3 regions of the Carnobacterium iners genome follow, and region 1 is predicted to be linked to each of the others. Evidence: predicted binding sites of a transcription regulator. Region 1 holds the regulator's gene; each other region holds the start of a gene.
What was found. Region 1 encodes CtsR, which represses protease genes until heat stress. Its sites were predicted from a motif close to TTGGTCAAAAAAGGTCAAANA; they were not measured.

Region 1 (10,538 bases):
CACCTTTTTGAAATTCAGAAGCACTGCCATAATATTCTTTGTACATTTTTCCATCAATTTCAAGTGCTTCACCTGGAGACTGATCATGCCCTGAAAAAACAGAGCCAATCATCACCATTGTTGCTCCAAAACGAATAGATTTAGCAATATCGCCATTGTGTCGTATCCCGCCATCAGCAATTATCGGTTTACGAGCAGCTGTTGAACACCAACGTAGTGCAGCTAATTGCCATCCGCCTGTTCCAAAGCCTGTTTTCAACTTAGTAATACAAACCTTTCCTGGGCCAATTCCTACTTTTGTAGCATCTGCTCCTGCATTTTCTAATTCACGTACAGCTTCTGGTGTTCCTACATTTCCAGCAATTAAGAAAGTGGTTGGTAGCTGCTTTTTAATATAACGAATCATATTAATGACTAAATCAGAGTGACCATGTGCAATATCAATTGTAATATATTCAGGTATAATTTCTTGTCCAGCTAACTCTTTAATAAAATCATATTCTGTTTCTTTTACCCCAACGCTGATAGAAGCAAATAATCCTCTTTCATGCATGTCGATTATGAATAGTTGACGTTTTTCTTCTTCAAAACGGTGCATCACATAAAAATAGTCATTCTCTGCAAACCAAATGGCTAATCCTTCATCAATTACGGTCTGCATATTCGCTGCAACAACAGGTACTTTAAATGTATGATTGCCTAATGTCACGCTTGTATCGCATTCTGTTCTACTTCGAACAATGCTTTTATTGGGAATCAATTGGATGTCTTCATAATCAAAAACTTTCATTCGCTTGAAAACCTCTTTCTCTTCTTTATTGTCTATTCATTTAAACTATTCTTATTTTTCATGCTCTATAAACGAACATTAGAATCTTTGTATTTTTAAATAGTTCGTCCATTGACTAATTTACCGTATTTTTTTTTATTTGTCAAAGCCTATTCTATTTTTAAAAAATAATTTTCTCTTTCTCCTATTATTAAAATAAAGAGAGAAAGAGAATTAATTAATAATTTTTATTTAAAAAAAGCTCTATTATTCTTAGTATAGTAACTAAAAATAACAGAACTTTTCAACCGGTTAGCCGATGACTGCTTAACCTCTCTAAAGAAACCAATAAATCACTCTTATCTTCTTTTCATAATAAAGATATTACTATTTATTTACTTTTATTCATTTGATCTGGCTCAACGTGAACATCAATGTCAATTATGCCATATGATTCTCTCAATATCCGTTCTACATTTTCTGTGATTTGATGACCTTCAAGTACAGTTAATGTTGCATCAACTAAAATAGTTACATCTACATAGACATTTGCACCATATTTGCGTGCTTTAATATCTTTAACTGAAAGGACATTTGGTAAACTCAGAATACGCTTTTTATATTCACCTAAATCTGTCGTATTAAATCCATCAGATAGCGAGAATGCGCTATCACTAAAAATCTCTATACCTGTCTTAATAATGATAATAGATACAATGATTGCCATCACACCATCCATCCAGATATATCCCAACATTGATCCAATAATAGCAATCGTTGTTCCTAAACTAGTTAGAGCATCGCTTAAGTTATCTTTAGCAACCGCTTTTAATCCATCACTATTTATCTTTTTTGCAAGTTTTAAATTATAAAAATATACACCCATCATAATGATAGCACCCACAAACCCTATGAATCCTGTTATTTTTTCCGGCGGGATATTTCCTCCATCAATTATTCGGTTAAAACTAGAATAAAAGACTTGAATTCCTACAAATAGCATCACAAAAGAAGTGATTAGACTAGCTATTGTTTCTGCTTTCCAATGGCCATAAGGGTGGTCATCATCTGCAGGTCTTCGAGCTAATTTCAATCCAACTAAAACAGCTAAGGAAGAGAAAACATCGGTTAAATTATTTAGTCCATCTGCTCTTAATGCAGCAGATTGGTAAGTAACCCCAACAAATATTTTAATTAAAGAGAGGAAAATATATGCTACAATACTTACTATTGCTCCTTTTTCAGCTCTTTTTAATTCTTCGTAACGATCTTGCATGTCAAATCTCCCCTCTTTAACTTGTTTAATAAGTATATTTAGATTTTATCCTTAAATACAACTTCTAAACAGTCTTCTATTTTATACTCCATACAAAAGAAAAATAACCGTTTCTTTTGCTTTCATTATGTAAAAATACAGTTTAAAACATGAATTATATTCTATCACCATAACCGTTTTGGTACAAGATAAGTTTAATTTTTAAAATCAGTTAAAACTAATGTAGCTAAACAGCTATCTTGTTTTTATGTTAAAATAATAACAGTTTACTATATTCTATAGAATGGAGTGTTCCTCATGAAAGTTGGATTTATTGGTATAGGAAATATGGCTAACGCTATTATTAAAGGTATGATTGAAAAAAAATATATGAATAGCGAAGAAATTTACATCTCTAGCCGAACAAAAGAAAAATTAACTGATTTCGCATCCGAAACAAAAACGACTATTTGCTCTTCAAATGAAGAATTAATTGCTAGCGTAGATATTGTCGTTTTAGCGGTTAAGCCAAATGTGCTTGCAGAAATACTGCCTGATTTAAGCTCAGCAATTAAAAAGTATCAGCCTTTATTGGTTTCAATTGCTGCTGGAACATCACTTAAAAAATTATCTCATCTAATCGGAATAAACTCTACTAATCCTATTATCCGAGTCATGCCAAACTTAAATTCTGTTATCGGCGAAGGCATGACTGCTATTTGCGGGAATACTTTTTCATCCATTGAACAAATTCAGTATATAATAGGTATGTTTAAATCTATTGGTGAAGCTATTGAGTTAGAGGAAAAAGATTTTAGTACATTCATTGCTATTGCAGGTAGTTCGCCAGCATATACTTTTCTCTTCATTGATTCACTAGCTCGTGGAGCTGTTAAGAACGGTATGCCTAAAAAACTAGCTACAAAAATTGCGGCGCAAGCTGTTTTAGGTAGTGCAAAGTTAGTGCTAGAAAGTGATCAATCTCCTTGGAACTTAATAGATCAAGTTTCTTCACCTGGTGGTACAACCGTTGCAGGAATTGTTGCTTTGGAGAATGAAGGATTTATTTCGACTGTTATTAAGGGTGTTGATGCTACTATTGCAAAAGATCGAGAATTATTAAACGACTAAATTCTTTTTCAAACTTTCTTTATCTTATTATCGTTCATCTAATTTTTTTTGTTCAGCTTTTTCAGTTTTTTTACGTTTACGCAACTCTCTAAAAAAATAAGTTAATAATTCGCTACATTCATACTCGAGAATGCCTTTTTCTATCATAACTTGGTGGTTAAAGCGACTATCGGTTAACAAGTTCATTAAGGTACCAGCTGTTCCACCTTTAGGATCTGCTGCTCCATAATACAATTCTTTGACACGTGACAAAATCATTGCACCGCTACACATTGGACAGGGCTCTAATGTGACAAATAATTGTGCATCTTCTAAACGCCAGTTTTTAAGCGTCTCGTTTGCTTCTTTAATAGCAAACATTTCAGCGTGCGCTGTTGCATCAAGACTTTCTTCTCGACCATTATGACCACGGCCTATAATAAGGCCATTGAGAACAATAACGGCTCCAATTGGTACTTCTAATTTATTTCTAGCTTTTTTAGCTTCTTTAATCGCTTCACCCATAAAGTATTCTTTTTCTTTCATTGTTAACATAAGTTCAGTCCTTCTTAATTTATTAATGTTATCCTATCATAAATCAACACTAGATTTGAGCAGAAATATCAAAAAAAGAAGTTGTTATAAAAGAATCATTCCTATTTATTTGAAAAGAGGTATTATTTTGGAATTCAATGAGATTAAATCAATCTATTCAGATGCTCAGTTAACTGACCTACCTTTAGAAAATACTAACTTTATTTCTTTTCCATTCAAAAATAAATGGATTCATTTTGAAAAATCAACTAAAACATCCTCTGAAATTGAATTATTGAACCTTTTATTTGTTTCAAAAAAAACTAATCTTTCTTCAGTTGCTTTAAAATGGCAAAACTACTTAATAAATGGAGTTGAGCCTTCCCCTCCAACTTTAGATAGTGAATTTCGTATTATCCAATTTATCATTTTAAAAAAGGACTCTTATTTTGAAAAAAAAACTTGGCTTAGTGCATTCAAAAGTATTTTTAGTAACAGTAAAGAAGCTTTTTTTACCAACGAAACTTCTGGATTACTGATTCAAAAAAAGTCTGACGAAAAGTTAACTTTCGCTGAACTTTCGGGTATCATTCAAACACTTGATGATGATTTTTCAATTAAAACTATTTGCTATATTGGTCAATTCTGGCCAATAAATAAAGAATTCAAATCTATTTTTGAAGAAGAACAATTTATTTTCGAAAAACAAAAAAATAAAGGAAAATCCTTACTTTCTTTACCTATTGTTGCTTTGCATCATTATACGTCTGAATCCTTAGATAAAAGTATCCTCATGCCTATTCTTAAAAAGAAATACACAACTCAACCTGAGTTAAAAGAACTCATTCTAGCTATGTGGCATAGTCAAGGGAATATCAGTTTAGCCGCTAAATCATTGTACGTTCACCGAAATACCTTACAATATCGAATAGAACGGTTTTGTGATACGAGTGGGTTATCTTTACGCAATATGGATGATTTATTACTTTGCTATCTATTAGTTTTTTAAGAAATAACACTTTGTTGCATAATTCAGCTTGTTCTTTTAATAAACAAATGATGTAAAATTAAATAAGCTCCTACCTATTCGTGAATAAGTAGGAGCTTATTTAATTTTTAAATTTTTTTATCCTTTTACTTTGTCTTTCACTTCTTCTACAAAATCTTCTGCTTTTTCTGTTGCTTTTTCTTTTTTATCCACAAACATCTCTTTAAATTCATTCGTTGCCTCTTTTAGATGATTTGTATAGCTCCCAACTTGCCCTTTTAAATCACTGACTTTATCAACAACTTTTAATAAATTTATAACTTCTTCATCAGATAATTTTTCAACAACATCTAAAGCTTTTTCATTACCCTTTAATGTATCTTTAACAAAATTTTTCGCTTTTTGCCGATTAATATAGGCCTCTACTTTAGCCATATTTCTATCAGATGTAGATAAGATAACGGCTCCTATCGCTAATGTAGCGCCTAAACCGACTAGTAAATTACGTGCACTTCTTTTCATAAAATATACATCTCCCTTACTCTATCTATGATTTAAGCATAGCAGAAAAAAAGAAAAAATACGAATAATATGAATAAAAAATACCTAGCATCTGAGAATGATACTAGGTATTTGGGTTCTATATAATTTATTTTAAAAACTATTTTTAAGATTTTATTGAATCAGAAGATATTTCAATCTTTTTTGTTCTATCCTTTACAGTAACTTTAATTTTTCCTTTTGAAGCCCCAAGAGTAACCTGATCTCCAACTTTAATTACTCCACTCAATAGTTCTTCACTCAAGCGATCTTCAATTTCTTTTTGAATCGCACGACGCAAAGGTCGAGCACCGTACTCTGGATCAAATCCTGCTTTAGATATGACGTCTATAGCTGCTTGGGTTATTTTAACATGAATATCCATTTCTTCTAAACGCTTAATAATTGATTGTGCTAATAATTTAACAATCTTATTTAGCTCAGCTTTTTCAAGCGCATGAAACACAATGATTTCATCTAATCGATTGATAAACTCTGGCCTAAAGGTTGTTTTTAATTCTTCTTTAATCCTTTTTTCCATCATATTATGGTCTTTCTTCTTATCTTTTGTACTAAACCCAACTAATTTTTCATCTCTCAAAGACGTTGCTCCGAGATTTGAAGTCATAATCATAACGGTATTCTTAAAGTCTACTTTACGACCTTTTGAATCAGTCAAATGACCGTCATCTAATACTTGTAACAGAATGTTAAAGACATCTGGATGGGCTTTTTCAACTTCATCAAATAAGATAACTGAATAAGGTTTTTGCCTTACTTTTTCAGTTAGTTGTCCACCTTCATCATAACCAACATAACCCGGAGGAGAGCCAATTAAACGACTTGTACTATATTTTTCCATAAATTCAGACATATCTACTCTAATCAATGCTTCTTCACTACCAAACATAGCATCGGCTAGTGTTTTTGCTAATTCTGTTTTCCCTACTCCTGTTGGTCCTAAAAACATAAATGAACCGATTGGTTTATTAGGATCTTTTAATCCGCTTCTAGATCTTCTGATAGCCCTAGCTACTGCACTAACGGCTTCTTCTTGTCCTATTAAGCGTTTATGCAAAATATTTTCTAATTTTAACAGAAGACCTGATTCTTTTTGGTCCATTTGTTTCACTGGTATACCTGTCCATAAGGAAACGACTTCTGCAATATCATTTTCTTCTACTTTTAAATTAACTGAATTTGGACCAGGATGCTTAATTTTTTCCAAAATCCCTTCAATTTCTGTTCTTTGCTGCATTTCACTTGTTCGTAACTTAGCTGCTTTTTCAAAATCTTGCAACTGAATAGCTACTTCTTTCTCCTCAATCAATGTTTCTAGCTGTTTAAGTGCAGTCACCATCGGTGAAGGTTTATTAGAAGAGTCTAATCGCACTTTTGAAGCTGACTCATCGATTAGATCAATCGCTTTATCAGGAAGTTGTCTAGCAGTTATATAACGAGAAGACAATTGGACAGCTGCATGGATAGCTTCATCAGTAATTTCAACACCGTGGTGATCTTCGTAGCGCGAACGTAAACCTAATAAAATATCTTCCGTCTCTTCAAGAGAAGGTTGTTCAACACGAATAGGTGAGAAACGTCTTTCTAAAGCTGCATCTTTTTCAATATATTTTTGGTATTCATCTAGCGTAGTAGCACCTATAGTTTGTAATTCTCCACGAGCTAAAGCGGGTTTCAGTATATTAGAAGCGTCTATTGCGCCTTCAGCACCACCTGCTCCAATTAGTGTATGCAACTCATCAATAAACAGTATAACGTTTCCGTCTTGATAAATTTCATCAATAATTTTTTTCATTCGTTCTTCGAATTCTCCACGGTACTTTGTGCCTGCGACTAAAGAACCCATATCGAGCATCATTAGCCGTTTACCGATTAATGTATGCGGAACTTCTCTAGCAGCAATTTTCTGTGCTAACCCCTCTGCTATAGCAGTTTTACCTACTCCCGCTTCACCAATCAAAACCGGATTATTTTTAGTACGTCGACTTAACACCTGGATGACTCTTTTTATTTCTATTTGTCGTCCAATAATCGGATCAATTTTTTTAGCTCTAGCACTTGCTGTTAAATCTCTTGCTAAAGCATCAAGTGTCGGAGTACCTATCGTTTGTTTAATAACAGACTTAGAACGTTTTGTCTTACTATTTTTTTCATCTATAACGCCTATTTTTTTTAGTAATATTTGACGTATTTTATTTAAGTTAATATCTAGATTTGTTAAAATTTTAGAAGACAATACATCCTCTTCACGCAACAAGCCAAGTAATAAATGTTCTGTTCCTACTAGGGAGGATCCCATACGCCTAGCTTCATCTGTGGCTAATGTTATCGCTTGTTTAGCCCGGGGTGAATAAGGAAGAACAATGCTCTTTGAATCATATTTCATTGTTCCATAACCGGTAAAATGTGCTGCTTCTTCTCGTATTTCTTTTTCAGTTATTGAAAATTCACGAAGTGTTTTACCTGCTATTCCTTCTTGCTCAACCACAAGAGCTAACAAAATATGTTCCGTACCTATCGAACGATGACGAAACTCTTTAGCTTCCTCTTGAGCCAACATTAAGACGTCTTTTGCTTTTTCTGAGAATAATTCATTCATAATATTACCTCCATTCTTTACAATTGCTCGTATCTTAAGTTATTCAAAAAAGCCGTCACTATTCTTGCCCGTAATTCATTTTCTTTCTTACAGTCTTCTAAAGATAAAACTGACTTTTCCATTGCTGAAAGCATTAGGCTAGCTTCTCGTTTAGCAATCATACTATCTTGGTAAAGTGTTTCTACAATTGAATAGGCATTTCTTTGTGATATTTCACTACCTATTACATCAATCATCATATCCAACATATCTGCTTCGTCGAGTAATTTGACTTTGATTATTCGTATATATCCGCCACCACCACGTTTACTTTCCACTAAATAGCCTTGTTGAACAGTAAATCGTGTATTGATTACATAATTAATTTGAGAAGGGACACAATTAAATCGGTCTGCCATTTCACTACGTCTAATTTCGACTTGCTCATCTGTCCCAAGTACTTTTTTCAAATAAGCTTCAATGATATCCGACATATTCTGATTGTTCATGTGTGACTTGTTACTAAAACAATGAGGTTGTATGGTATGTGTATATTACCTGTTCTTACCATACATTGCAACGGTGCTCTTTCAGTAACACTCCTTTTCTTTTCGTCTCAACACCAGACTTTGTTATTTATTTTTTCGTTAAAAAATAAATATTTAAAATATTAACTAAGTTTTGACTAATACTGACTTTAATTATACGAGAAAATAATGGATTTGAAAAGCAACTCTTCTTATATTAAGTTAAAAACAGACTATTTTAATTAGAATAGTCATAATAGTCATTAATTTTAGGTTGTACCACCACTTAATTTTGATTCTTTTAGATAATACAAAAAAACCACTCAAAGTAAGTGGTTTTCCATATTATCGGGAAGACAGGATTCGAACCTGCGACCCCTTGGTCCCAAACCAAGTGCTCTACCAAGCTGAGCTACTTCCCGTGATTATCTTATAAAATTTAAAAAATGCACCCAAGAGGAGTCGAACCTCTAACCGCCTGATTCGTAGTCAGGTACTCTATCCAATTGAGCTATGGGTGCAACATATGGTGCCGAGGGCCGGAATCGAACCGGCACGATGATCACTCACCGCAGGATTTTAAGTCCTGTGCGTCTACCTGTTCCGCCACCCCGGCATTTTGAACAAGTTACGATTGTTACATCGCTTACTAGATGACCTAGTAAGCGGAAGACGGGGTTCGAACCCGCGACCTCCACCTTGGCAAGGTGGCGTTCTACCACTGAACTACTTCCGCTAATGGTGCCGGCTAAAGGAGTTGAACCCTCGACCCTCTGATTACAAATCAGATGCTCTACCAACTGAGCTAAGCCGGCTTGAAAATATGGTGCGGGTGAAGGGACTTGAACCCCCACGTCTTTCGACGCTAGATCCTAAATCTAGTGCGTCTGCCAATTCCGCCACACCCGCTAAAATATGGCATAACTAGTCATTTTAATGAATAGTTATGAGTCATGCAGGATTCGAACCTGCGACCCTCTGATTAAAAGTCAGATGCTCTACCAACTGAGCTAATGACTCATGGTGGAGGTTGACGGGATCGAACCGCCGACCCTCTGCTTGTAAGGCAGATGCTCTCCCAGCTGAGCTAAACCTCCATATGAGAAAAAAACTATTAGATGCGCGGCAGCGTCCTACTCTCACAAAGGGAAACCCTTCACTACCATCGGCGCTAAGAAGCTTAACTACTGTGTTCGGCATGGGAACAGGTGTGACCTTCTTGCCATCGCCACCACACATCTTTTAGCTATAAGAGAACGTTGTTCTCTCAAAACTGGGTAGTGTTTAACTATAAGACAATAAAACCGTTTCTTCATCGTTTAAAAATGGTTAAGTCCTCGACCGATTAGTATTGGTCCGCTCCATACATCGCTGTACTTCCACTTCCAACCTATCTACCTGATCATCTCTCAGGGGTCTTACTCACTTACGTGATGGGAAATCTCATCTTGAGGGGGGCTTCACGCTTAGATGCTTTCAGCGTTTATCCCGTCCACACATAGCTACCCAGCGATGCTCTTGGCAGAACAACTGGTACACCAGCGGTGTGTCCATCCCGGTCCTCTCGTACTAAGGACAGCTCCTCTCAAATTTCCTGCGCCCGCGACGGATAGGGACCGAACTGTCTCACGACGTTCTGAACCCAGCTCGCGTACCGCTTTAATGGGCGAACAGCCCAACCCTTGGGACCGACTACAGCCCCAGGATGCGATGAGCCGACATCGAGGTGCCAAACCTCCCCGTCGATGTGGACTCTTGGGGGAGATAAGCCTGTTATCCCCAGGGTAGCTTTTATCCGTTGAGCGATGGCCCTTCCATACGGAACCACCGGATCACTAAGCCCGACTTTCGTCCCTGCTCGACTTGTAGGTCTCGCAGTCAAGCTCCCTTCTGCCTTTACACTCTACGAATGATTTCCAACCATTCTGAGGGAACCTTTGGGCGCCTCCGTTACACTTTAGGAGGCGACCGCCCCAGTCAAACTGCCCGTCAGACACTGTCTCCCAGCCAGATTATGGCTGAGGGTTAGAGTGGTCATACAGCAAGGGTAGTATCCCACCATTGCCTCCACCAAGACTAGCGTCCTGGCTTCATAGGCTCCTACCTATCCTGTACAAGCTGTACAAACACTCAATATCAAACTGCAGTAAAGCTCCATGGGGTCTTTCCGTCCTGTCGCGGGTAACCTGCATCTTCACAGGTACTATAATTTCACC
Region 2 (10,538 bases), 1.8 Mb from region 1:
GATACTAACTACCTCTCCTTTAATTTATATCTATCACTGATTTATTCATTCTACTGTTTCTTATCTATTTCCTTCAGCCCACCATAATTTAATAAATGCTTGAGTCCCATCATTTCCATGTCCATCAGTTTCAAGTTTCTCATATAAATGTTGAGCTAACGTTGTAAAGGGTAAATCGATAGCCAATTTTTCCGCCTCATTTAATGCGATATTTAAATCCTTCACAAAATGTTTTATAAAAAATCCTGGAGAAAAATCTTCACTTAAAATACGCGGACCGTAGTTTACTAATGACCAGTTATTTGCACTACCTCCGCTTACCGTGTCAATAACCTTTTCTAAATTCAGGTTGGCTGCCTGCGCATAAACTAACATTTCTGTCAGTCCTGTCATCGTACCTGCTACCATAATCTGATTAACCATTTTTGTATGCTGACCCTTACCTGCGGAACCTTGTAAGTTAACTTTGCTTGAAAATACATTTAAGATTGGCTCGATATTATTAAATACGTCTTCATCTCCACCAACCATAACAGTCAGTGCCCCCTTTTGTGCTCCTAAATCTCCACCAGATACCGGTGCATCTAGTACGGCTATATTTCTTTTTCTTCCTTCTTCATACAATTTAACTGCTAAAGTAGGTGTACTAGTAGTCATATCAATCAGAATATGATCAGATGTAGCTGTTTTAAAAATTCCATTTTCCCCTAAGTATGTCTCTTCAACATCATTAGGGTAGCCTACGATTGTAATAACCACTTCACTTTTTTCGGTAACTGCTGCAGGACTTTCATACCAAGTAGCTCCTAAAGAAATTAATCCATCTGTTTTACTTTTTGTTCTATTATAAACATTTACCTCATAACCAGCTTTCAATAAATGCTTGACTATGGAACTACCCATTACACCTGTTCCAATGAACCCAATTCTTCTCATTATTTAAAATACTCCTTTCTAATAATTACTGCCCTTAGTATAACATTTTCAGATAAAAGTTTAATATATTTTGATTCGCATACTTTCTTATTTTAATTTCAATAAATTGTATTTTTATTATTCTAAAAAAACAAAATAAAAAGCCGCTGAAATTATAAATTTCAACGGCTTTTTATTATTTTGTGTATTCTGTAACTAAACTAACAACTTCTTCAGCTGTATCACAATCATTGATTGCTTTATCTGCTAATTCTGCCATTTTAGTTGAGTCTAAACGTTTCATTAAACTACGTGTTTTCAAAATGCTTGACGCACTCATAGAAAACTCATCAAGTCCTAATCCCATTAATAATGGAACAGCAGTTTGATCTCCAGCCATTTCTCCACACATACCTGTCCATTTACCCTCTTTATGAGAAGCATCAATTACACCTTTAATTAAACGTAAAATTGATGGATTGTATGGTTGATATAAATAAGAAACTTGTTCATTCATGCGGTCTGCTGCCATAGTATATTGAATCAAATCATTGGTTCCAATACTGAAGAAATCTACTTCTTTAGCAAATTTATCGGCAAGTATAGCTGCAGCTGGGATTTCGATCATAATACCAACTTCAATATTATCTGAAACAGCAATGCCTTCATTTTTCAAGTTTTGTTTTTCTTCAAGCAACATAGCTTTAGCTTTACGGAACTCTCCTAAAGTTGCAATCATTGGGAACATGATACGTAATTTACCAAAGACAGAAGCACGCAATAATGCACGCAATTGTGTTTTAAACATATCTGGTTCTGCTAAACAAATATGGATTGCACGGTATCCTAAAAATGGATTCATCTCGTGAGGCAAAGTTAAGTAAGGTAGTTCCTTGTCCCCTCCGATATCCATCGTTCTAACGACAACAGCTTTGTCACCCATACCTTCTAAAATCGTTTTATAAGCTTCAAATTGTGCATCTTCAGTTGGAAAGTCAGGTGAATCCATATAAAGAAATTCAGTACGGTATAAACCAATGGCTTCTCCACCGTTTTCTTTAACACCAACTAAGTCTTTAGGTGTCCCAATATTAGCAGCTAATTCAATGTGTTTTCCATCAGCAGTATAGGTTTTTTCATTTTTCAACTTATTCCATTCTGCTTTTTGATTTTCAAATTGATTTGCTTTTTCTTCGTAAAAGGAAATATCGGTTTCATTTGGATGAACTAATACGTCACCTTCTAAACCATCAACAATAATGACATCTCCTTCTTCAACTAAGTCTGTAATAGACTTAGTCCCAACGATTGCTGGGATTTCAAGAGAACGCGCCATAATTGCTGAGTGAGAAGTACGTCCACCAATATCTGTGACAAAAGCTTTAACATACTTACGGTTTAATTGAGCTGTGTCACTTGGAGTTAAGTCATGTGCGATAACGATTACTTCTTCATCAATCAATGCTGGGCTTGGTAATCTTACCCCTAGAAGATGACTTAATACACGCTTGGTAACATCTTTAATATCGGCAGCACGTTCTTGCATGTAAGGATTATCCTCCATACCTTCAAAGACACTGATAAACGTATCTGTGACTTCTTTAAGTGCGCTTTCAGCATTTACTTTATTGTCGCTTATGTTGCTTTCGATACTCCCAATTAACTCAGGATCAGAAAGAACCATTAAATGTGCATCAAAAACTTGAGCTTCTTTTTCGCCTAAAGCTTTAACAGCTTTAGCACGAATCAGCTCAAGTTCTTTAGTTGCTTTATTCAAGGCATTTTTTAAACGGTCTATTTCTGAATCAGAATCATCAACTGAGATTTTGTCGAAAGATAAATTGGGCTCAACAAGAAGATAGACCTTTGCTGTAGCAATGCCATCGCTCGCTGCGATCCCTTTTAATTTTTCAACCATTACTCAGCTAAACCTTCTTTCTTCATTGTCTCTTCAATACTTGAAATTGCTTCTGCTTCATCAGTACCATTTGCACTAATAACAACTTCTGCACCTTGGCCAACGCCTAATGACATTACACCCATGATAGATTTTAAATTTACAGATTTACCTTTATATTCAAGATTAATATCTGAATTAAATTTGCTAGCTGTTTGCACCAATAAAGTTGCAGGACGTGCATGAATCCCTGTTTCAGCTATTACGTGAAAATCGCGTTTTTCCATAATGTTTGATCTCCTTTTAATAAAAAAAATTTTATTAAAGTTTTTTCTAAGTAGTTATTGTCTAAACACTTTTACATAAAGAACGCACTACTTAAAAATAACTTTTTCTTCTTTATAATGTTACCATTTTAAACAAGATTCTACAACTACTTTCTATCTTTTCTTTGTAGAATTTCGTTTATTACTCATTTAATCAATTGATTTATACTGATAACTAACCTCACCATAATGGTTTGCCGTACCAATAAGTGAATTTTTTTTCGGATGATTTAACCAGATTTCTCTAAATATCATAAAATCTTCTTTTTTTATAAATATTTCGTCTGTCTTTCCACTAATCAATTTTTCAATATTTTCTGTAATTTGGCTACTATCCATCTCAGATATCATTTCCCCTCTAAAGTGAAAGCATATTTATTAAGGACTAATTGTACTCTAATTTTTTATTAAAAGATAGAGCACTATACTTGAATGTCAGACAAGGTCAGTGTATAATAAATTGAAAGGTCAGAAAAGGTCAAAAAAATCTTTCTACCTTTTACAAAATTAATTACTGGAAGGATGTGTGCTATATGTTGTGTCAAAATTGTCAACAGCTAGATGCAAACATTCATTTGTACACAAACATGAATGGTCAAAAAGGCCAATTAGATATTTGTCAAAATTGTTATAATCTATTAAAGGAAGCTAATGGTAAAGGAAATAGACAAGACAATCGTCAAACTCTTCAAGAACCTTTTGGTATAAGTAATTTAGATGACTTTTTCCGCTCTATCAGTTTACCTGAGCGTGGTAATCAAAATACTCCATCAAATAAAAATAATGGCTATAATGAAAGTGTATACCCTCCTACAAATAAAATAGGCGGTCTTTTGGGAGAATTTGGGATAAACGTAACAACCTTAGCTAGAGATGGTGCTATTGATCCTGTTATTGGGCGAGACAATGAAATTAATCGCGTGATTGAAATATTAAATCGACGTACTAAAAATAACCCTGTTTTAATTGGCGAACCTGGTGTTGGTAAAACAGCTATAGTTGAAGGTTTAGCTTTAAAAATCATAGATGCTGAAGTACCTGAAAAATTAATGAACAAACAAGTTATTCAGTTAGATGTTGCTTCTTTAGTACAAGGAACAGGTGTCCGAGGACAATTTGAAGAAAGAATGCAGCAATTAATGGATGAAATGAAAAAAAATCCAAAAGTTATTCTTTTTATCGATGAAGTACATGAAATTGTAGGGGCTGGTAGCGCAGAAGGCAGCATGGATGCAGGTAATATGCTAAAGCCGGCTTTAGCTCGTGGTGAACTTCAAATGGTTGGAGCAACTACACTGAAAGAATATCGCTCTATTGAAAAAGATGCAGCTTTAGAGCGTCGTTTACAGCCTGTTCAAGTACGTGAACCTTCCATAAAAGAAACGATTGATATTTTAGAAGGAATTAAAAGTAAATACGAAGACTATCATCAAGTTTCTTACACAGATGAAGCAATTAAAAATGCCGTTTTATTATCTAGTCGGTATATCCAAGATCGTTTTTTACCAGATAAAGCGATTGATTTACTTGATGAATCAGGTTCTAAAAAGAACTTAACCATAAAAGTGATGGATCCAAAACTTATTGAAGATAAACTAGTTGAGACTGCTCAACAAAAACAAGCTGCATTAAAAGAAGAAGATTATGAAAAAGCTGCATTCTATCGAGATCAAGCTATTAAGCTCGCAGCTATGCGTGAAAAACAAACGATTCAATCACAAGAGCGACCTATTGTAACTGAAAAAGATATGGTTCAGATTATTGAAACAAAAACCAATATTCCAGTTGGTGAACTTAAAGCTAAAGAGCAATCTCAACTTAAAAGCTTAGAATCAGACTTACGTAAGCAAGTTATAGGTCAAAATCAAGCAATTGAAAAAATTTCAAAAGCTATTCGAAGAAGTAGAATTGGTTTAAATAAAAAAAATCGTCCAATTGGTTCGTTTTTATTTGTCGGACCAACAGGAGTCGGAAAGACAGAATTAGCTAAACAATTAGCTTTAGAAATGTTTGGTAATAAAGAGGCTCATATTCGTTTTGACATGAGTGAATATATGGAAAAGCATAGTGTTTCTAAGTTAATCGGTTCTCCTCCAGGATACGTAGGATACGACGAAGCAGGACAACTTACTGAAAAAGTACGACGTAATCCTTATAGTATATTGCTCTTAGATGAAATCGAAAAAGCTCATCCTGATGTTTTACACATGTTCTTACAAATTCTAGAGGACGGTCGTTTAACGGATGCACAAGGCCGTACAGTTAGTTTTAAAGATACTATCATCATCATGACGAGTAGTGCAGGAAGTGGTTCTATAGAAGCAAATGTCGGCTTTTCCGCTGCCACTAAAGGGAATCAAAAATCTGTATTGAATCATTTGACCGATTTCTTCAAACCTGAATTTATTAACCGTTTTGATGCAATCGTAGAGTTTAACACTTTGGAATACGAGCATTTACTTGTGATTGTTGATTTAATGTTACGAGATGTCAACGAGATGCTTAAAGATCAAGGAATTAGTTTAGAAGTTGATCAACTTGCTAAGAAGAAATTAGTCGACTTAGGATACGACCTTCAATTAGGCGCTCGCCCATTGCGTCGCGTTATTCAAGAACAAATAGAAGATCGAATCGCTGATTTCTATATTGATTATCCTGAAATAAAAGATCTACTTGCCTCAATAAATGATAAAGGTGATATTATCCTTACCTCTAAAGAGGAAGTTTCTGCATTTACAAAAGCTAATCAAACTACCAACTAATCGACTACTATTTAGCCAAGTAAGAGGATGTTTAGAATTTAATCTAGACATCCTCTTACTTGCATACTCTTTTACCCTATGATTAATCCTTTTTCATTCAATTAATATACTTTGAATTTACTACTTATTCATTATATAATAGTCTCAATCTACTAGATTTAAAAAAAGAGGTGAAAAAATGAAGCTTATTGACGTTACCAATAGCCATATAGATTTAGTAACCGAGCAATTAGGGAGTACTGATGCAAACTTTATAAAAGTTTATACATTAGGACCGACAACTGTAATTTTTTCAGGAGCTCCTACTCATGAAGATGTTCTGTTATTAAACAAGCACCGGAATATAAAAAATGCTGAGATAAAATATGCCATAGATAATATCTTAAAGACAACTCTAGATAAAGCAGAAATTTTACATGCGCCTAACATTGTTGAGTTATCTATACTAGTAGAGCAATAATACGTTCTTGCTGATTTATTTATAAAAAATAGTAAAGCTATAACCCCATACAGAAACTACTATACGGGGTTTCTAGCTTTACTATTTTTTTAACCAAATTTATTTTATAACAAGGATGTTAGTTCTACATTTGGATACTTATCTGCAAACCAGTGCATAGCAAACTGATTCTCAAACAAGAACAATGGTTGGTCAAAACGGTCCCGAACGAGTAAATTCCGACTAGATGACATACTAGTATCTAATTGTTCTGGTTTAATCCACCGTGCGATTTTATTCCCTATCGGAGTCATAATTACTTCTGATTTGTATTCATGAAGCATTCTATACTGAAAGACTTCAAATTGTAGCTGTCCTACTGCTCCTAAAATGTAGTCTTCTGTATGGAACGTTTTGTACAATTGAATAGCACCTTCTTGTACCAATTGTTGAACACCTTTATGGAATGATTTTTGTTTCATTACATTTTTAGCAGAAACTTTCATAAAAATCTCAGGTGTGAATTGCGGTAACTTTTCAAATTCAACACATTTCTTACCTTCAAAAATAGTATCTCCAATTTGAAAGTTACCTGTGTCGTACAAACCAATAATATCTCCAGCAACCGCTCTTTGAACCATTTCCCGACTCTCAGCCATAAATTGAGTTGAGTTAGATAATTTTATTTTCTTTTTTGTTCTAGCAAGAGTTACATCCATTCCTCGTTCAAACTCACCTGAACAAATCCGAATAAAAGCTATACGATCTCGATGAGCAGGATTCATATTCGCTTGTATTTTAAAAATAAAACCTGAAAATTCGTCATTTGTCGCTGGTACTTTATTACCTGATATATCTTTATGAGAAGATGGACTAGGTGCGAAGTTCAAGAAAGTATCTAAGAATGTTTGAACTCCAAAATTAGTTAATGCGGATCCAAAGAACACGGGTGTTAATTGCCCGTTTATAATTTTCTCTTCAGAAAAGTCATTTCCAGCTTCATTTAATAATTCTATATCGTCTAAAGCTTGATCATATAAAGAAGATTTCTTTATAGGATGGTCTCCTTCTATTTTACCTTCTGCATTTAACTCAACAATTTTCTCACCATTTATTCCATTTATATCAGGATGATGAATTTCAATTCGTTTATTGTAGTTATCATATAGTCCTAATAAACCTCTACCCATTCCAATAGGCCAATTCATAGGGTAAGAATCGATTTTCAAAACTTCTTCTAGTTCCTCTAGTAGTTCTAACGGTTCTTTACCATCGCGATCAAGCTTGTTAATGAAAGTGAAAATTGGAATACCACGCATACGACAAACTTGGAATAGCTTCTTGGTTTGAGGCTCAATTCCTTTTCCGCTATCAATAACCATGACCGCACTATCTACAGCCATTAATGTTCTATAGGTATCTTCTGAAAAATCTTCGTGCCCAGGTGTATCTAAAATATTAATTTTCTTTCCTTGGTATTCAAACTGCATAACTGAACTAGTAACAGAAATTCCACGTTGTTTTTCTATTTCCATCCAGTCAGAAGTTGCAAATTTCCCTGTTTTTTTACCCTTTACTGTCCCTGCTTGACGGATTGCCCCACCAAACAACAAAAGTTGTTCAGTAATTGTTGTTTTACCAGCATCCGGATGGGAGATAATCGCAAATGTTTTTCTTGCTTCTACTTCGTCTTTTAATTTTTGTTCCATATTAGCATCCCTCATTTAAATCATTATTTAGTAGTTTTTTTAGTGGTTTTACTTAATGGCATGCACCTACATGTCAACACCCTTTTCTATTACACTCTTTTTTAACTATAATCTAAATAATTATAGCACACTCATTAAGATTTTTTTATTTATTATTAAAACCATATTCCCCTACGTAATCCTTTATCGACCAAATATTCTTTTTTTCTAGCGCAGCAGCTTGTTCTGCCTCTTTTAAATCATTAAGATAGATTTCTTGCCCTTTTTCATAACCTACTCTCGCTAATCCTTCTCGCACTAGTCCTTCTTGAACTAGTTCTCCATCAGCAAATAGGTAGGCTAGTATACGTCCATATTGATCTTCTTGTTTTTGAGTCACTTCATATTCTACTGATAAGTTTTTCCCTGTCAAAAAATCTGTTAAAAATTCTTTTGATTCTTTACCAAATGGTTGAACTTTATCTGTTTTAGTTGTCGTACTTTCAGGAGTATCTATTAGGAGTAAACGCATTTTTTTACTTTCGCCATTTTCATTAAATACAATCGTATCTCCATCGATTACTCTTTCTAGTTCTATCGCTAGTTTTTGATTTTCAACTCCTGTTGATGAATTCTTTGTTGAAGAGTCTGATATAGCATACCCTCCAGTCAAAGCAATGAGTAAGGCTAGTATAGAGGAGACTATTTTTTTCACTCTATTCACATCCTTCACATAGTTATTGCTCACTCTTATTCTCATTATATTATTTAATAAAAACAAAAAAAGAAGAAAGGACTACAGCTCCCCCCTCCTTTAAGATACCAAACTATCTTCTAAATTATTTTCCAGCTAATTTTCTTTCTTGTTCTACTGCTGCTTGAGCTAAAATATTCAAGTAATTCCAAGGACGATCAAAGTGTGGCTGGAAGAAGAAATCAACATACGCTAAATCTTCAATAGTCATCTTATTTTGAATAGCTAAAGAAAGAGTATTAGCAGATTGAGTTACATCGTATTTCGACATAAGTTGTCCACCTACGATACGATTTGTTCCTACTTCGTAGACTAATTGCATTAAGACTTCTTCAGTTGTTGGCATAAATTCCGGACGATAGTTGTCTTTGACCAAAACTGAGCGAACATCTAAATCAAAGTGCGGTGCGCCACTTGTCGTTACACCTGTTGAGCCAATATTAAAACCAAATAAATACAATCCAGATGTTGATTGAGTGCCTCTGTATCTTACTTTAGGTTCTATAATATTTTTACCTACTAATGTACCCATACGAACAGCATTTGTGGCTAAAGGAATATAAGCATGTCCGCCATTAGGATTGTAGTTTACTGCACAGCTATCTCCTGCAGCATAAATATCAGGATTGCTCGTTCTCATGTAATCATCTACAATGATAGCTCCATTTGGTAACATATCGACTCGACCTTTTAGTAAATCGTTGTTAGGACGGAATCCTACACACATAACGACTAAATCTGTTTCATACTCACCTTGTGCAGTTGAAACAGATACAACTTCTCCAGCTTCATTGGCGTTAAATCCATTAACAGATTGATTTAATGCTAATTTAATTCCGCGTTCTCGTAAGTCTGCTTCTAGCACATCCGTAAATTCTTTATCAAGATATTTATTTAAAATACGATCTAAACCATCAATTAGTGTCACTTCTTTACCAGACTCAGCAAAAGCTTCAACTAATTCAATACCAATATAACCACCACCAACGATTGTGATTTTTTTAGCATCTTTTGATTTAGCAATTAAGTCATTTGCTTGGTTATAATTTTTGCACAATAGGATATTTTTGTGATCAATACCTGGAATTGGTGGGATGATTGGCCAAGAACCTGTTGTATTGACTAATTTGTCATATGACTCTTCAAATACTTCACCCGTTAAAATGTTTTCAACAACTACTTTTTTAGCAACTGTATCAATCTCTTTAACATTGTGTTCCATTTTAACCGTTGCACCCATAGATGCTAATTCTTCAGGATTTGAATAAAACAGCCCCGTAGGATCTTTTACTACACCACCTACGTACAAAGCTATTCCACAAGATAAAAAAGAAATATTGTCATTACGTTCAAAAACTGCTACCTCTATTGAAGGGTTATCATTTAAAATTGTTTTTACCGCAGATGTTCCTGCATGAGTACAGCCAATTACGATCACTTTCATATTGTAATTCCTCCTATTATTAAGTTTTTATTAGATTCGTTTAATAAAATTGGCACCATTTAGTTGGTATTGTTATTCACTAAACACTCGTTTACTATATCACAATAACAAAAGAAAAGAAAACATAAAGATTCATTTCGCTTGAAATCAAGCTTTTTACATAGTGAAAAATATCTTCTTTTTTTAAAAAATAAGCCTTTAAAAAGTAGATAAAACTACCTTTAAATGCTTATTTTAAGTCAATGAATATGTTATTTATTTTTCTGTGTGAACTGTATTACTTTTCAGTCTCTTCAAACTATAAACTCTGATG
Region 3 (10,538 bases), 240 kb from region 1:
CGCCTGATGCAGGTGCAGAGATTACAACTTTTTTAGCTCCTGCTTTTAAGTGTAATTCAGCTTTTTCTTGAGAATTGAAGAAGCCAGTACATTCTAAAACGATTTCTACGCCTAATTCTCCCCATGGAAGTTCTTCAGGGTTACGGTTGCTTAAAACTTTTACGTCTTTGCCGTTAACATTGAATGCGCCATCTTTAACTTCAACTTCACCATTGAAACGTCCTTGTGTTGTATCATATTTCAACAAGTGAGCCAACATGTTTGCATCTGTTAAATCGTTGATTGCTACTACTTCCATACCTTCTACTTCTTGAATGCGACGGAATGCAAGACGACCAATACGTCCAAAACCATTAATACCTACTTTAACTGTCATAACTAAATTTCCTCCTTTAGGAATCGTAAAAAATTTATTTTAAAGGGTTATCCCTCTTAAAATCTGATTGGCGGCACCTTCGTCTGTGATTAACCACGTTTGGGAAGGTACATTTTTCATATGTGCTTCAATCGCCTTGGCTTTAGAATTTCCTCCTGCAACTGCGATCACACTTGGTATTCGTGTAAGATCTTTTGATTGCATACCAATACGTGGGATTTTATAAACAACTTCCCCATTCTGGTTATAGAATTCTCCGAAAGCTTCACCAACTGCTGCTTTGTTTTTAATCAGAGCTAGAACTTCTTTGCTCATACCTCTGCGCTTTGCCATATGTGTTGCATCTCCAATACTATAGAGAACACAGTTAGCTTGTTCCACCAGATCTAGCGTTTTTTTGATCTCTGGTTCTTTTAAGAGCGGCTTGTACGTTTCTTCGCTCACTTGTTCTGGTACATATAAAACACGGTTTTTCCCACCAGTTCTCTTAGCCATCTGTGCACTAACAGCGTTAGCTTGGATTTCTACTGACTCACCTAGTCCACCTCTAGCTGGTACAAACAATAATTTACGGTGGTAGGAAAGACTTCCATCCATATGATTCGCAACTTCTGCCATTGTTGTTCCGCCCATAACAGCAATGATGTTCATTCCTTCAGGTAATAATACCTTCAACGAATCCATTGTTGCGCGTCCTAACTCATCTTGAACCTTGGGCTGCTCCTCAACATTTCCAGAAACAATTACACAATGTTCTATCTTAAAATAGGTGGCTAATTGATTTTCTTTCTCTCGCATCCCCAATAATTGGCCCATTATCTGATCTAAATCATGGTATACACTTTCTCCACTTACGGTTAGCTGCATGCCTACTTTAGATGTTTTAATTAAGCCCTGTCTTTTCAATGCGTCTACTTCAGTTCTTAGTACACGCTCAGTAATATCCATTTTGTCGGCCAGCACTCTACGCCCAATAGGACCTAGTAAATAAACATTGCGCAAAATTTGATACCGTCTCCTCAGCGTATCCATAATGTCCGGTGTAACTTTTTCTACGATAGACAATATATCCTGCATGAGTTCCCTCTTTCTCAGTGGGTCAATTAACGACCACGTGAGTCGCCGGGCGACCCTTGTTGACTAAAAAAACAAGAGATTTAAGTGAAACAAGACATTCAGTTAACTGTATGCTCTACTCTTGTTTTCCACTGCAGTCTAAAAATGTGCACTGCTTTTATTCCTTACTTCTACCATTATATCATCTAGTCTTTTTAGTTTCAAGCTTTAAGGGGCAAACCAAGGAATATTATTCGCATTTTTTTACCTCACTCTAAAGAATGAATAGTAACAATATTGTTTGAATAAAAATAAAACCGCTCAGCAGACATCGTCTATTGAGTGGTTTTATTTTTATTATTTTAGACTCTTAACCAGGCTGCATAACTCCTGCAAACGCTAACCATGCTAATACAGATTTAGCAACTAAACTTAAAATGATGTAGGCACGTTCTCCATAAAGATAATTTTTCCAGGGACCGACTTTTTTATACTGTAAAATCATATTTACTGGAAACAGATTAAAGAAAACAAAATAGGTTCCTGCTAAAGCATAAACGAACCAAGGAACTTCTGATGGATCAGCATTTCCGAATGCGTACAATAAAATAACTATCCATGGAACGAAACCGGCAATTGTTCCAAAAATAAACGACTTCCAATCTGTTGACTTTCTGTAGTAAGTCATTTCCTCCATGACTAAACCGAATAGATTCATCGTGGCATTAAGAACAAACATTAAAATAAGTGATCCAATGTCATATACACCAAACAACATCGCTATTAAAATAATCATTAATGACGAACTAATCGCATATTCATACCATCTAAAGCGATTCATATTTCTTTCTAAATCTTTATTGTATATTTTATTTCCCCAAGGCGTCACAATAATAAAATGTGCTAGTGCAGAGATAAATAAAAATAAAGAGACCATTATCCCGAATGGAGCACTAAAAAGTTCTTTTTCTTCAGTTAACAATCTCATCTGAGTTGTATCAAATGTAAGGAAATAAGAGCGAATAGGAATCTTAAAATCAGCAATTCGATCAATAAAAATAGCAAATCCAAGCATTAAGCTCCCTTGGACTAAATGCAATAACCCCATAATAATGTTAAATCTTTTTAACGATTTGAAATCTATTACTTTAGCCATTAAAACCACCCCTTTTTTTAGTTAAACTAGAAATTTCATTTTGCTATTCTAGTTTACTATATTTCTTCTTTGTACACGCTTATTATACGCTTTTTCTATAAATATAACTATTTATATGCTTAGTTATTTAAAATTCTTGTCTTCTTTTTCATAACTAATGAGGTTATTTAGCTTGTATTTATTGATTAACCTATCCGATTATTTATTAGCTGAATTTAATTCATTCTCAATTAAGATCTGCAGTTCATCTACTGTAATATGTTCATCAAAAACTTCATCCCCGATAAAAACTGATGGAACTAACTCTACGTTAGCTCGAACGGCTTCTTCAATAATACTAGCTATTTCTTTTTCATTTGGCTGTATCGTTAAACCGCGTTTTTCTTCAACGTAAGCTGCAATTTCATCCATACTGTTTAAGTTGCCCCATTCGCCTTGTTTCTCATAAAAGTAATCTATTTCTTTTAAAGCGACTTCAGGAGTAGAGTAATCTAGATAACGATGAACGACGTTTCCTTTTCTCAAATGAGGTGTCTCCTTATTATAATGCTTAATGATTCGTTGCACTTTTCCTTCTTCTACATATTTAGCCAAGAGCTCCTTCGAATCATCATGCCATTTCTTACAAAAAGGACAACTTACGTTAATAAATTCAATAACTTTAACTGGTGCGTTAGCGTCTCCAATTTTCAATCCATAAACAGTCTCTACTTCTTTTGCTTTTATTTTGCTAGTATCCATTATAAAATCCCCTTTACTCTTTAGTACTTCACAGTATAAAGAAAATTTGACACAAGTGTTACCATTTTGAATTATCTTCTTAAAATTGATTTTATTTCTTTTCGCAAAACGAAAGAAGATGAGGCTTGTTGTCTCCCCATCTTCTCTATTATTCTTATCCTTTTAAATCTGCACTGTTTTCCATAATTTCGTCAATCAATCCGTATGCCTTAGAATCTTCAGCCGACATGTAGTTATCGCGATCTGTATCGCGTTCAATAACTTCAATCGGTTGTCCAGTACGCTCAGATAAAATTTGGTTTAAACGTGCTCGTGTTTTCAAAATATGACGTGCAGCAATTTCAATTTCTGTCGCTTGTCCTTGTGCTCCACCAAGTGGTTGGTGAATCATTACTTCAGCATTTGGTAATGCATAACGTTTCCCTTTAGTTCCAGCTGTTAATAAGAAGCTTCCCATTGAAGCAGCCATTCCCATTGCGATTGTTTGAACATCTGCTTTAATAAAGTTCATTGTATCGTAAATAGCAAATCCAGCTGTTACGCTTCCTCCTGGAGAGTTAATATAAATATAAATATCTTTTTCAGGGTCTTGTGCATCTAAGAATAATAGTTGAGCGATTACTGAGTTTGCTACATCATCATTGATTTCTCCACTTAACATAATGATACGATCTTTTAATAGACGAGAATAGATGTCGTATGCACGCTCACCTCTTGATGATTGTTCTATTACTGTAGGGATTAAATTCATAACTTGTTTCCTCCTTAAAATGGTATTCTTTTGTATTGTAACATAAACTTGTTTCAGTCTTGCTATTTTGTATTTTACTCTTTTGGTCAACTAAGGTCAAATAATAGAATTAGTTCATAAAAAAGTAGCGTTATTAATTATTATGGGTACAATTAAAGCACACTCACGTGAACTAATTAGTGAAAGGAGATTAAACATGGAGACGAGAAAAAATACTAACTCTTATTTTGACGGAGGATTACTTAGTTTTATCGGATGGAATCTTCTAGGATTAACTGTCACTGTACTTACATTAGGGATTTGCTATCCTTGGGCATTATGTATGGTTTATGGTTGGAAAATCAATCATACTGTTATAGAAGGAAAAAGAATGAAGTTTGTCGGTTCAGCAGTTGGATTATTTGGGCATTGGATTAAGTGGGTGTTATTGTCTATCGTTACTTTAGGTATCTATAGTTTTTGGGTTTCTATCAAACTAGAGGACTGGAAAGTAAGAAACACACTATTTTTAAATTAAATAAAATAGATTATTTCATTGGACTTGCTTATTTATAGCAAGTCTCTTTTATTTTTTTCTATAAACATTGTACGATTATAGAGTAATCCTAAAATGACAGATACGATTAGTTCGATGATAAAAACTAAAAATACTTTCCAATTTAAATTTAGTTGTAAATAGCCTTCGCTGCTTATGTAAACAGCTAACCCAATACATCCATTGAACCATGCATGACTTAAAATACAGAGAAATAAGTTTTTTGTGTATTTATAAATTGTCGTAAATGTGAAAGATAAAATCACTCCTAAAAATAAATATAATCCAAATGGTATGGCACTTTGTGGAGTCCCCTTTATTGCCCATAATGGTAGATGCCATATACTCCAAATAATCCCAACAATTATAACAGATGGAAAATAACTAACTATTTTTTCTAATTTAGGTTGTAAATACCCACGCCAACCTAATTCCTCAAGTCCACCTCCAATAATAAAAATTGGAAAGTTAAGGAGCATATAAAAAATGAATATTGACTCCTTTATCCCAAACGCAATCCAAACCATAAAGAAACGTCAAATGATATAAAATCCAAATATTAACCACGATTTTCTATCTATTTTCCTGTCAAAAATGAATTTTAAAAAAGATTTTTTGTTAGACTCTTTATTGAACGTTTGATAAATGATATAAGAGCTAAAGGCAGGTCCTAACCCACCAATTAACATGGGGATATAAAACAAAGGTTCACCGTACCAAAGAGCATTAAAATATCTATTGCTATAATAATAATTAGCCAAGACAACCAAGTTATAGAAAAAGTATATAGTAGAAAAAGTCCAATTTTCTTTAGCGAATGATTTGTTTGTTCCATATTTTAGCACTCCTTTAACTACTCGCGATTCCTTACAACTATTTTCTAGATTATAGTAAAATTCCATACGTAAAAGGTGCCTATTTTCAAATTCCACTATGTTTTTCTAACTATCCATTGATTAGTTAGATTAATAAAAATAAAAAAGCACCTACTGCCATAGAAGATGAAAAACTTCGACAATAGATGTTTTTATGGGAATTAGATAGTATAATTAAAAAAAACTGTTAAATCAGTATTTATACGTCTTAATAAATGCCTCCTGAGGGAATCGAACCCCCATCTCAAGAACCGGAATCTTACGTGCTATCCATTACACCAAGGAGACAAATTAACCAAGCCTAACCAATTCATTTTAGCTGATATCTCGTTAAAAAACAAGGGCTTTAGCTAACCTATTCTTTTTCCAACTCTGACATTAGATAAAAAATACACTCATTCTTTGTGTTACAATACTAGTATACCTACAATCTTATCAAAGGAGGCCGCTACATGAATTTTGAACAATCTTTTTCTCAACAACAAAATCAAGTTCAAAAAATGGCCATGACACAACAACTCCAACAATCTATCCAAATGTTACAATACAATCAAGAAGATTTATTGAATTTCTTAAACCAAAAAGCTTTAGGAAACCCTTTAATTGAAGTAAGTGTTCCTCAAGAGCGACTAATTGAAAATTTCCCAACTACTATTGCCTATAATCCGGACGATGATGAAACGAATTATATGAATCAAATTCCCGATACCTACTTGTCTTTATTTGAATACATTTATGAACAAATCCATTTAACCATGCGTGATACCCGGTTAAGGGAATTAGTTATCTGGCTAAGTGAATATTTAGATACTAATGGCTATTTAACCATTACCTTAGAAGAAGCTGAACGGTTAACAAAAGCTCAACCTCTTCAAATTCTTGATGCACTTGTTTTACTCCAACAGTTAGAACCAGGTGGTGTTGGAGCTAGAAATTTACAAGAGTGCCTAATGCTTCAAACAGAACGCCATGAAGATGCGCCAAATATGGCTTATATTATTTTAGAAGAAGAATTTGATCTTTTCACAAATCGCAAGTGGAAGGAAATTACCAGAAAATTAGATGTCTCATTAAATGAAATACAACGCATCTTTGATTTCATTCAAACACTAACTCCTTATCCAGGTGCATTGTTTAATGGAGAAAAAGAACAATTTCTTAAACCAGATCTTTTTGTTGAAGTAGATTCTAAAGAACTAAAAGTGATTTCTGTTAAATCCGGACTGCCTGTTATTGCATTTCAATCTTCTTACTACGAAGATATGATACAAGTAAAAGATAAAGATGTTACTCACTTTATTAAAGAAAAACAAGCTGAATATGACTGGCTCCAACGCAGTCTTACACAAAGAGGCGATACGATTTTACGTGTTGGAACAGCTATTGTAAAAAAACAAAAAGGATTCTTTATTTTACCAGATCATCCTGTCCAACCCTTGACATTGAAAGATATCGCAACTGAACTCGAGATACATGAATCAACAGTTAGTCGTTCAATTAATGATAAATATTTAGAAACAACTTTTGGTATTTTTGAATTGAAACATTTTTTTACGAATGCATTAAATGTCCTAGCAACAGAGGAATCAACCTCAGAACAGTCTGAATTAGTTTCTACGAATGAAGTTAAAAAGAAATTAATATATTTTATCGATTCTGAAAACAAGCGAAAACCTTTATCCGATCAAAAGTTAACTGAACTACTAGCAAAAGACGGAGTCGAAATATCTCGCAGAACAGTTGCTAAATATCGTGAAGCTCTTTTAATTCCAACCTCTCTTAAACGAAAACGCTTTGAAGAGTAACAAGCTTTTTTAAAACAACATAAATACCTACAATCTGAGTATCCTACACAGTTCGTGGGTATTTTTTGCTCTTTAAAGTTTAAAGTAAGCATTAATGACTTGCAGTAGGTTGGTTTCTTAATTTTTCTGCTATCTCATTTAATCTGCGTAAACGGTGATTAATACCTGACTTGCTGATTTGACCGCTGGGAATCATTTCTCCTAGTTCCTTTAAAGAAACTTCAGGAGACTGAAGCCTTGCTAAAGCAATTTCTTGTAATTTAGCAGGCAGTTTGTCTAATCCCATGACATCATCAATGTACTTGATGCTTTCTATTTGCTTACTAGCTGCATCAATTACTTTATTTAAATTAGCGTTCTCACAATTTACTAAACGATTAACAGAGTTTCGCATATCTCGAACAATTCGCACGTCTTCAAATTTCAGCATCCCACTCGTCGCGCCTATGAGCGCCAGAAAATCAGCTATCTTTTCACCCTCTTTTAAATAAGTAATGAATCCATTGCGTCTTTCTAATGTTCGAGCATTCATATCAAAATAATTCATCATTTGACAGATATCATCATTGTGCTCGGTATAATTAGAATAAATTTCTAAATGGTACCGGCTAGTCTCTGGATTATTAACTGATCCACCGGCTAAAAAAGATCCTCTCAAATAAGAACGCATTTTTTGAGAGTTCGTCATAATCTCTTCCGGAACATGGCTGTGTATAATCATCCCATCCATAATAGATAAATCAGATAAAACTGTTTGTGTTCCTCTTTTTAGTCTTACAACGTAAACATTGTTTTTCTTTAATTTCATTTTTCGTCGAACTAGCAATTCACTTTCAACAGAAAAATGATCTTTCAGCAAAATATAAATTCTTCTTGCGATTGCCGCATTCTCTGTTTGGATATTTAATACAAATTTTTTATTTACTAAACTAACTGTTCCATTCATTCGAATTAACGCTGCTAGTTCAGCTCTAGCATGCTCGCGATGAACTTCTAATTGAGTTAACTCTTTTTTAACTTCTGAAGCATAAGACAACTATATCCGCCTCCTTTAACTTTCATTAGCAAATTCGTTAAGCTTTGGCATAGCGAATACGATTTGTTTCATAAGCTAATTTAAATAATTCTTCTACTACTTTTTCCCCATCGTGAAAAACTCCTTCGTCTCTGAATAAGAGAAAATTATCCGAAATAACACGTGGGATTTCTTTAGATAAGCCAGTAAAATTATGTGAAACTTGTACTAAGTACTCTTCGTATTTTACATAATTCACATAGTCTTTAGGGACGTGTTCAGTATTAACCAATACGGTATCTATGAACCTTTTCCCTAAATGTTTGTGCAGCACATCCACATGGTCTGAGTCTGTAAAGTTTTCTGTTTCGCCTAACTGAGTCATGATATTACAAATATAAACAACTTCAGCTTTCGTATCTACGACAGCTTGCCCCAAATCACCAATCATTAAATTAGGTAAAATACTTGTAAATAAACTACCTGGACCTAATACGACCATATCTGCTTCTTGGATAGCTTTTAAGACCTCTCTAGAAGCTTTTACTTGGTGATTATCTTCATTGGCCGTAACAAAAACTCTTTCAATTTTTTTACTTACTTTTGCAATTTTAGATTCTCCAACAATTTTTGATCCATCTTCAAAAATAGCATGCAAAAGTAAGGGCTCTTCTGCTGCCGGATAAACATGCCCATCAACACCCATCATTTCTGCTAAAGTTTGAATCGCTTCAAAAATATTGCCCTCCATTTCTGCCATAGCAGCAATAATTAAATTCCCAATAGAATGACCCGCTAAAAAATTATCTTTTGTATCAAAACGGTACTGAAAGATATCCTTATGCTGTTGAGGCATGTTGGAAAGTGATAATAAAACATTTCTAATATCTCCTGGAGGAACAACATTTGCATAATGGCGCAATGAACCACTACTGCCACCATCGTCTGCAACAGTTACGATTGCTGTGACATCTGCTTGTTTTGCTTTTAGTCCTTGTAAAATGACAGGTAAACCGGTCCCGCCACCTATTACTACTATTTTAGGTTTTCTTCCTTTTTTTTCATTCATCATGATCGATTGACCGTTTCTTTTACCTTATCTTTATCGCGATGAGTAATGTGAACCGGATACCCATCCGTTGTAATTTTTTGTCCAATTCGTTCTGTGAGAGCTACCGAACGGTGCTTTCCACCTGTACACCCAATCGCAATAGTGACATTATTTTTTCCTTCTTTTTTATAGCCCGGTAAAATAATATCTAGCAATTCAGTAAATTTGCGGTAAAAAATTTCAGTTTCAGGCTGTTTCATAACGTATTCATACACAGGCTTATCCACACCTGTTAAAGGTCTCAAATTATCAACATAATGAGGATTTGGTAAAAATCGAACATCCATTACTACATCTGCATCGATAGGCAAACCATATTTAAATCCAAATGAAACCAATTCAATACGGAATAAGTCTGCTCCAGCTTTTTTATTAAACGTTGTTTGGATTTCTTCCCTTAATTCACGTGGGCTCAAGTAACTCGTGTTAATAACTTTTTGAGCACGTCCTTTGATTTCATTAAGCAATTCACGTTCTTTTTTAATTCCTTCTATCACTCGATCATTCATTGCTAAAGGATGAGTTCTTCTTGTTTCTTTGTAACGAGAGACAAGCTCTTCATCGTCTGCTTCTAAAAATAAAATTTTAGTTGTAATAAAAGTAGTATTATCCATTCCTTCTAGTGCAGTAATAATTTCATCAAAAAATGCACGTGAACGTAAGTCAATGACTAACGCAATTTTAGTTAATTTTCCAGATTCTCTGACTAATTCCCAAAACTTAGGCAATAAGCTAGGAGGCATATTATCTACGCAAAAATAACCCATGTCTTCAAAACTTTGCATGGCTACTGTCTTACCTGCGCCACTCATCCCTGTGATAATTACTAATTCTAAATTTTCTACCATTATTGGCACTCTCCTTTGAGTTCTCATTCTGCGAGCACTCTTATTATTATAACATTCCGGGTGTGTCATGTATAGCTAAGTTTCTTTTTGAATCTTTACTAATAGTCAAAAGCCATAATGAGCGATTGAACTCATTATGGCTTTCTTAAACTTAGTTTTTTACTACAATAGCAATTGTTGCTTCAAAATCTGCTAGCTTTCTTTTTACTTCGCTAGCAGAAGTCGCAAAAGATCCAATATAAAATTTTATTTTTGGTTCCGTTCCTGAT

Region 2: a site for CtsR is predicted at 3,603-3,623, ahead of B9Y54_RS11105 (ATP-dependent Clp protease ATP-binding subunit). Genes of this name have one in related genera too.
Region 3: a site for CtsR is predicted at 4,163-4,183, ahead of clpP (ATP-dependent Clp endopeptidase proteolytic subunit ClpP). Genes of this name have one in related genera too.

Annotation. Positions count from the first base shown of each region.
Region 1 covers NZ_FXBJ01000002.1:474,026-484,563, forward strand. Annotated here, with positions in the region: gene guaC (GMP reductase) at 1-790, opposite strand, end outside; gene B9Y54_RS02505 (cation diffusion facilitator family transporter) at 1,161-2,045, opposite strand; gene proC (pyrroline-5-carboxylate reductase) at 2,343-3,155, shown strand; gene tadA (tRNA adenosine(34) deaminase TadA) at 3,183-3,689, opposite strand; gene B9Y54_RS02520 (helix-turn-helix domain-containing protein) at 3,817-4,677, shown strand; gene B9Y54_RS02525 (hypothetical protein) at 4,795-5,178, opposite strand; gene B9Y54_RS02530 (ATP-dependent Clp protease ATP-binding subunit) at 5,324-7,816, opposite strand; gene B9Y54_RS02535 (CtsR family transcriptional regulator) at 7,834-8,304, opposite strand; tRNA gene B9Y54_RS02540 (tRNA-Pro) at 8,671-8,744, opposite strand; tRNA gene B9Y54_RS02545 (tRNA-Arg) at 8,770-8,843, opposite strand; tRNA gene B9Y54_RS02550 (tRNA-Leu) at 8,850-8,938, opposite strand; tRNA gene B9Y54_RS02555 (tRNA-Gly) at 8,987-9,058, opposite strand; tRNA gene B9Y54_RS02560 (tRNA-Thr) at 9,062-9,137, opposite strand; tRNA gene B9Y54_RS02565 (tRNA-Leu) at 9,147-9,231, opposite strand; tRNA gene B9Y54_RS02570 (tRNA-Lys) at 9,270-9,342, opposite strand; tRNA gene B9Y54_RS02575 (tRNA-Val) at 9,344-9,419, opposite strand; rRNA gene rrf (5S ribosomal RNA) at 9,443-9,558, opposite strand; rRNA gene B9Y54_RS02585 (23S ribosomal RNA) at 9,648-10,538, opposite strand, start outside.
Region 2 covers NZ_FXBJ01000002.1:2,308,746-2,319,283, forward strand. Annotated here, with positions in the region: gene B9Y54_RS11085 (NAD(P)-dependent oxidoreductase) at 61-936, opposite strand; gene ptsP (phosphoenolpyruvate--protein phosphotransferase) at 1,112-2,833, opposite strand; gene B9Y54_RS11095 (phosphocarrier protein HPr) at 2,833-3,099, opposite strand; gene B9Y54_RS11100 (hypothetical protein) at 3,289-3,489, opposite strand; gene B9Y54_RS11105 (ATP-dependent Clp protease ATP-binding subunit) at 3,672-5,900, shown strand; gene B9Y54_RS11110 (DUF1827 family protein) at 6,079-6,360, shown strand; gene B9Y54_RS11115 (peptide chain release factor 3) at 6,465-8,048, opposite strand; gene B9Y54_RS11120 (thermonuclease family protein) at 8,194-8,742, opposite strand; gene B9Y54_RS11125 (FAD-dependent oxidoreductase) at 8,867-10,225, opposite strand; gene B9Y54_RS11130 (AI-2E family transporter) at 10,524-10,538, opposite strand, start outside.
Region 3 covers NZ_FXBJ01000002.1:233,917-244,454, forward strand. Annotated here, with positions in the region: gene gap (type I glyceraldehyde-3-phosphate dehydrogenase) at 1-376, opposite strand, end outside; gene B9Y54_RS01295 (sugar-binding transcriptional regulator) at 416-1,453, opposite strand; gene heR (heliorhodopsin HeR) at 1,803-2,588, opposite strand; gene B9Y54_RS01305 (thioredoxin domain-containing protein) at 2,787-3,329, opposite strand; gene clpP (ATP-dependent Clp endopeptidase proteolytic subunit ClpP) at 3,484-4,080, opposite strand; gene B9Y54_RS01315 (DUF898 family protein) at 4,277-4,597, shown strand; gene B9Y54_RS12425 (CPBP family intramembrane glutamic endopeptidase) at 4,630-5,142, opposite strand; tRNA gene B9Y54_RS01325 (tRNA-Arg) at 5,707-5,778, opposite strand; gene rpoN (RNA polymerase factor sigma-54) at 5,943-7,295, shown strand; gene whiA (DNA-binding protein WhiA) at 7,387-8,331, opposite strand; gene B9Y54_RS01340 (gluconeogenesis factor YvcK family protein) at 8,369-9,385, opposite strand; gene rapZ (RNase adapter RapZ) at 9,379-10,269, opposite strand; gene B9Y54_RS01350 (phospho-sugar mutase) at 10,421-10,538, opposite strand, start outside.